2 regions of the Pseudomonas sp. LBUM1669 genome follow, and region 2 is predicted to be linked to the other one. Evidence: predicted binding sites of a transcription regulator. Region 2 holds the regulator's gene; the other holds the start of a gene.
The links. Region 2 encodes sigma-54, which starts transcription at its own class of promoters, with help from an activator protein. Its sites were predicted from a motif close to ANTGGCATNNANNTTGCTNT; they were not measured.
Positions count from the first base shown of each region.

Region 1: flgB (flagellar basal body rod protein FlgB) is a predicted target of sigma-54. The motif match lies at 1,891-1,910, and genes of this name have one in related genera.

Region 1 covers NZ_CP166784.1:4,726,034-4,729,443, reverse strand. The annotation lists gene ACA051_RS21920 (chemotaxis protein CheV) at 1-720, shown strand, start outside; gene cheR (protein-glutamate O-methyltransferase CheR) at 767-1,594, shown strand; gene flgB (flagellar basal body rod protein FlgB) at 1,953-2,360, shown strand; gene flgC (flagellar basal body rod protein FlgC) at 2,364-2,807, shown strand; gene flgD (flagellar hook assembly protein FlgD) at 2,823-3,410, shown strand, end outside.
Region 2 covers NZ_CP166784.1:1,010,729-1,014,138, reverse strand. The annotation lists gene lptA (lipopolysaccharide transport periplasmic protein LptA) at 1-543, shown strand, start outside; gene lptC (LPS export ABC transporter periplasmic protein LptC) at 1-8, shown strand, start outside; gene lptB (LPS export ABC transporter ATP-binding protein) at 543-1,268, shown strand; gene ACA051_RS04460 (RNA polymerase factor sigma-54) at 1,453-2,946, shown strand; gene hpf (ribosome hibernation-promoting factor, HPF/YfiA family) at 3,021-3,329, shown strand; gene ptsN (PTS IIA-like nitrogen regulatory protein PtsN) at 3,342-3,410, shown strand, end outside.

The sequences.
Region 1 (3,410 bases), 2.7 Mb from region 2:
ATTCTTGATCTGGCAATGGCGACCGGCTCCGGGGCACTTAAAGATCAAAGCAAACCGTTCGTGATCATCACGGAGTACAACACCAAGACCCAGGGTTTCCTGGTGCGATCGGTGGAGCGCATCGTCAACATGAACTGGGAGGAGATTCATCCGCCACCCAAGGGCACGGGACGCGATCATTACCTGACGGCTGTGACTCGGGTCGACAATCAGTTAGTCGAAATCATCGACGTCGAGAAAGTGCTGGCGGAAGTGGCGCCGACACCGGAAGCGATTTCGGTCGGCGTGGTGGATGTCGAAACCCAGCACAAGGCGCTGTCCTTGCGGGTATTGACGGTCGATGACTCGTCGGTGGCGCGCAAGCAGGTGACTCGTTGCCTGCAAACGGTCGGCGTCGAAGTGGTGGCATTGAACGACGGCAGGCAAGCGCTGGATTACTTGCGCAAGCTGGTCGATGAGGGCAAGAAGCCGGAAGAAGAGTTCCTGATGATGATTTCCGACATCGAGATGCCGGAGATGGACGGGTACACCCTGACGGCCGAGATCCGCAACGACCCGCGCATGCAAAAGCTTCATATCATCCTGCATACTTCGTTGTCGGGTGTATTCAATCAGGCAATGGTCAAGAAGGTCGGCGCGGATGACTTCCTTGCCAAATTCCGTCCTGATGACCTGGCATCCCGGGTAGTTGACCGGATCAAAGCAGCAGATATCAGCTAGGGGCCTTCTGCCCCTGGTGGTTAACACGATTTAAGAGGCGGCATCTTTGTCTACGGGTAATTTGGATTTCGAACAGTTCCGGGTATTCCTGGAAAAAGCCTGTGGCATTTTGCTCGGTGAAAACAAGCAGTACCTGGTCTCGAGCCGTCTCAACAAACTGATGGAGCAGCAGGGCATCAAGTCCTTGGGTGAGCTGGTTCAGCGCATCCAGACCCAGCCGCGCAGCGGTTTGCGCGAGATGGTGGTGGATGCGATGACCACCAACGAAACCCTGTGGTTTCGTGACACCTATCCGTTTGAAGTCTTGAAGAACAAGGTGTTGCCCGAAGCGATCAAGGCGGCCCCCGGCCAGCGTCTGCGGATCTGGTCGGCGGCGTGCTCGTCGGGTCAGGAACCGTATTCGCTGTCGATGTCCATCGATGAGTTCGAGCGGGTCAACATGGGGCAGTTGAAGATGGGTGCGCAGATTGTCGCGACTGATCTGTCCGGCACCATGCTGACCAACTGCAAGACCGGCGAGTACGACAGCCTTGCCATCGGCCGTGGTCTGTCGCCCGAGCGCCTTCAGCGTTACTTCGACCCCAAAGGGCCGGGACGCTGGGCCATCAAAGCGCCGATCAAAAGCCGCGTGGAGTTTCGCTCGTTCAACCTGCTGGACAGCTACGCAGCCCTGGGCAAGTTCGACATCGTGTTCTGCCGCAACGTGCTGATCTACTTTTCCGCCGAGGTGAAGAAAGACATCCTGTTGCGCATTCACAGCACGCTCAAGCCGGGCGGTTATCTGTTCCTGGGCGCCTCCGAAGCGCTGAACGGTTTGCCGGATCATTACCAGATGGTCCAGTGCAGCCCGGGGATCATTTACCAGGCGAAGTGATGGGTTGGCAGCATCAAAAAACGGGAGTCCTCAGGGGCTCCCGTTTTTTTTGCCCGATGATTTCCCACGAGCGCCGCACCCCCTGTAGGAGCGAAGCTTGCCCGCGAAGGCGGTGGGTCAGTCAATGATGATGCTGTCTGACACACCGCCTTCGCGGGCAAGCCTCGCTCCTACAGTTGTCGGTGTTGCCAGAGATAAGCGGCAGAAAAGCGGCAGGCGGCGGACATCGGTTGCCGCTTTTCTGGCATTGCCGCCTTGCCACTGCCCGCAAAGCCCCGGTTTCCGGGCTTTTTTGAATTGGCACGCCGCTTGCTATGTCTCTGTTACGAAAAATCAGGTCACCCGAAGGTTTCCCGACATGAGCATCAGCTTCGATAAAGCGCTCGGTATCCACGAACAAGCCCTTGGCTTCCGCGCACAGCGTGCCGAAGTCCTGGCCAACAACATCGCCAACGCCGACACCCCGAACTACAAGGCTCGGGACCTGGAGTTCTCCAAAGTGCTCGCCGCACAGAACGAGAAAACCAAGGGTGGCACGTTTGCGTTGAACATGACCAATAACCGTCATATCGAGGCCGAAGGCCTGGGCAATGGCGACGAGTCGCTGATGTATCGCACGCCGATGCAGCCGTCGATCGACCAGAACACCGTGGACGCCCAACTGGAACAGTCGAACTACGCGGAAAACGCCGTCGGCTTCCAGGCCAGCTTCACCCTGCTCAACAGCAAATTCAAAGGGCTGATGTCAGCCCTGCGCGGAGAGTAATTCATGTCTCTATCCAGTGTTTTCAACATTGCCGGTAGCGGCATGAGTGCCCAGACCACGCGCTTGAACACCGTGGCCTCGAACATCGCCAACGCCGAAACCGTCTCGTCGAGCATCGACCAGACCTATCGCGCCCGTCACCCAGTGTTCGCCACCATGTTCCAGGGCGGACAGAGCGGCGGCAGCGATTCGCTGTTCCAGAACCAGGACGCCGCCGGTCAAGGCGTGCAAGTGCTGGGCGTGGTCGAAGACCAGAGCAACCTTGACGCGCGTTACGAGCCGAACCATCCGGCCGCCGATGCCAAGGGCTACGTCTACTACCCGAACGTCAACGTCGTCGAAGAAATGGCCGACATGATTTCCGCCAGTCGCTCGTTCCAGACCAACGCCGAAATGATGAACACCGCCAAAACCATGATGCAGAAGGTCCTGACCCTCGGTCAGTGATAAGGGGCGACTCAGATGAGTGTTACCGATACCACCAGCGGCTTGAACATCAAGGACGTCCTGGCCAATTCGTCGGTCAAGACCAATACCGGTGCTGACGGTTTGACCGCAGCGACCAACAGCGCCACTGGCAAGAAGGCGTTGGGCAAGGATGCGTTCCTGCAATTGCTGGTCACCCAGCTGAAAAACCAGAACCCGCTGGAACCGCAAGACAACGGCGAGTTCGTGGCCCAGTTGGCGCAGTTCAGTAGCCTGGAAGGCATCACCACGCTGAACGAAACGGTCAGCGGCATTGCCGGCAACTACAACTCGTCGCAAGCGCTGCAAGCGTCTTCGCTGGTGGGCCGCTCGGTGGTCGCGCAGACCGACACAGCGGTCGTCGATACCTCCAAGAGCTTCAACGGCACGGCCGTGGTTCCGGCATCGGTGGATCCGGTGACGATCAAGATCACCGGCGCCGATGGCAAAGTGGTCCGCACCATCGACCTGGGCAGTCAGAAGGCCGGCAACGCCAGTTTCATCTGGGACGGCAAGAACGATGCGGGCGAAGTGGCCAAGGCTGGCACATACAAATTTGCCGCCACCGCAACCTACGACAGCAAG
Region 2 (3,410 bases):
CTCGTTAAAACTCTCCCTATTTTGCTCAGTCTGGGCGCAGCACTGGGAAGCGTGAGCGCCTGGGCTCTGCCGAACGATCAAGAGCAGCCTATCCGCATTCAGGCCGACGACGCCCAACTGGACGACAAGAATGGCATTGCCACCTATAAAGGTGACGTGATCATCACTCAGGGCTCGATGAAGGTCACCGGCAATACCGTGACCATCACCCGTACCCCGGCTGGCGACATCGATGTGGTGACCTCGGTGGGCAACCTTGCCTACTTTGAGCAGATGCAGACGGCTGGCGACACCAAGCCGGTTCAGGGCTACGGAGTGACCATCCAGTACCACGCCTCGCAAAACCGCGTCGTATTGATCGATCGTGCAAAAGTCATCGACAAGGACAACAACGTCACCCAAGGCGAGAAAATCGTCTATGACACGGTGAAAAAGCTGGCGAGCGCCGGTCGCGCCACGGGCAACAAGGTCACCGAGTCGCGTCCGCGCATCGACATGGTGATCCAGCCCAAGCCAAAAACCGACGAGAAAAAGGCCCCGTAATGGCAACTCTGAAAGCTCAGCATCTGGCCAAGAGCTACAAGAGCCGCCAAGTCGTGCGTGACGTCAGCCTGTCCATTGACAGCGGTCAGATCGTCGGCCTGCTGGGTCCTAACGGCGCCGGCAAGACCACCTGTTTCTACATGATAGTTGGCCTGGTACAGGCCGATCAGGGTCGCGTACTGATCGACGATCTAGACGTCAGCCACCAGCCGATGCACGGTCGTGCAAAGGCCGGTATCGGCTATCTTCCGCAAGAAGCGTCGATCTTCCGCAAACTGTCGGTGGCCGATAACATCATGGCCATCCTCGAGACCCGCAAGGAACTCGACAAGGCAGAGCGTCGCAAGGAGCTGGAAAGCCTGCTGCAGGAATTCCACATCAGCCACATCCGCGACAACCTCGGCATGAGCCTGTCCGGCGGTGAGCGTCGTCGGGTGGAAATCGCCCGGGCACTGGCCACCAACCCGAAATTCATCCTCCTCGACGAACCATTCGCCGGTGTGGACCCGATTTCGGTGGGCGACATCAAACAGATCATCTACCACCTCAAGGCCAAAGGCATTGGCGTGCTGATCACTGACCACAACGTCCGTGAAACCCTGGATATCTGCGAAACCGCCTACATCGTCAACGATGGCCAGTTGATCGCCGAGGGTGACTCCGCCACCATCCTGGCCAACGAACTGGTCAAGGAAGTGTATCTGGGCCATGAATTCCGCCTTTAAGCGCTAAGGTGTCTGGCTGATTGTCCGAGCGCTTGTCTCGATAAAAAATCAATACTTTTTTATTGTTACAGCGCTCTAGGCAAACGCTGCAGTTTCGGGCATATAATTTGCTTATGTTTGGCGCTCCGGCGCCCTGTAGTGGATGGCGCATGTGCGCCGGCGAATAAGGTGTTAAGCCCCTGCCATGAAACCATCGCTAGTCTTGAGAATGGGCCAGCAGCTGACGATGACACCGCAGCTGCAACAGGCTATCCGCCTGCTCCAATTGTCGACCCTGGACCTGCAACAGGAAATCCAGGAGGCCCTGGAGTCCAATCCGATGCTCGAACGCCAGGAAGAAGGCGACGACTTCGATAACGCCGACCCTTTGGCCGACAAAGCCGAACAGCTCCCCAACGCCGACATTTCGGAACCCTCCTACCAGGAAACCGCCCCGACGGTGGATAACCTCGAGGAAGGCGACTGGAACGAGCGCATTCCCAACGAGCTGCCCGTCGATACCGCGTGGGAAGACGTCTACCAGACCAGCGCCAGCAGCCTGCCGAGCAACGATGACGACGAGTGGGATTTCACCACCCGCACATCGGCCGGTGAAAGCCTGCAAAGCCATTTGTTGTGGCAACTGAACCTTGCACCGATGTCCGACACCGATCGCCTGATCGCCGTGACCCTGATCGACTGCATCAACAATCAGGGCTACCTGGACGAAACCCTTGAGGAAATTCTCGAGGCCTTCGATCCGGAACTGGACATCGAACTGGACGAAATCGAAGCCGTCCTGCACCGCATCCAGCAATTCGAACCGGCCGGCATTGGCGCCCGCAACCTGAGTGAATGCCTGCTGCTGCAACTGCGCCAACTGCCAGCCAAGACCCCCTGGCTGGCCGAAGCGAAACGCCTGGTCACCGACTACATCGACCTGCTCGGCAGTCGCGACTACAGCCAGCTGATGCGCCGCATGAAGCTCAAGGAAGATGAACTGCGCCAGGTCATCGAGCTGGTGCAGAGCCTCAACCCGCGTCCGGGCTCGCAGATCGAGTCCAGTGAAGCCGAATACGTTGTCCCTGACGTCATCGTGCGCAAGGACAACGAGCGCTGGCTGGTCGAGCTGAACCAGGAATCGGTGCCACGGCTGCGGGTCAACGCCCAATACGCCGGGTTTGTGCGCCGCGCCGACACCAGCGCCGACAACACCTTCATGCGCAATCAGTTGCAAGAAGCTCGCTGGTTCATCAAAAGCCTGCAAAGCCGCAACGAAACCCTGATGAAAGTGGCCACCCAGATTGTCGAGCATCAGCGCGGCTTCCTGGAGTACGGCGACGAAGCGATGAAACCGCTGGTTCTGCATGATATTGCCGAGGCGGTGGGCATGCACGAGTCGACGATTTCACGAGTGACCACGCAGAAATTCATGCATACCCCACGGGGCATATATGAACTGAAATACTTTTTTTCCAGCCATGTCAGCACCTCCGAAGGCGGCGAATGCTCGTCCACAGCGATCCGCGCGATCATCAAAAAACTGGTTGCCGCGGAAAATCAGAAAAAGCCGTTGAGTGACAGCAAGATCGCTGGTTTACTGGAGGCACAAGGCATTCAGGTGGCTCGCCGCACCGTCGCCAAGTACCGCGAATCCCTCGGGATCGCGCCTTCGAGCGAACGCAAGCGGTTGATGTAGAGCCACGCCACAGCGTTCCAGTGGTAGATCATCTGATCTACCGCTTTATGCACTGGCAACGAAGGAGAAGCTGTATGCAAGTCAACATCAGTGGACACCAACTGGAAGTGACCGAACCTCTTCGCACCTACATCGGCGAAAAACTCGAACGATTAGAGAGGCATTTCGACAAGATCACCAACGTGCAGGTCACGATGACGGTCGAAAAGCTCAAGCAGAAAATCGAAGCCACGCTGCATATTCCCGGCAATGAAGTGGTCGCCAACGCGGAGCATACCGATATGTACGCGGCGATCGACGCACTGACCGACAAGCTGGATAAACAACTCAAAAAGCATAAGGAAAAGACCCAAAGCCTCCTTCAGGGCGCTACCGGTCGTTAACACTCCCAACCCATGATCCGACTTGAAAGCATCCTGACCCCCGGCCGTTCCCTCGTGAACGTGCCGGGCGGCAGCAAAAAG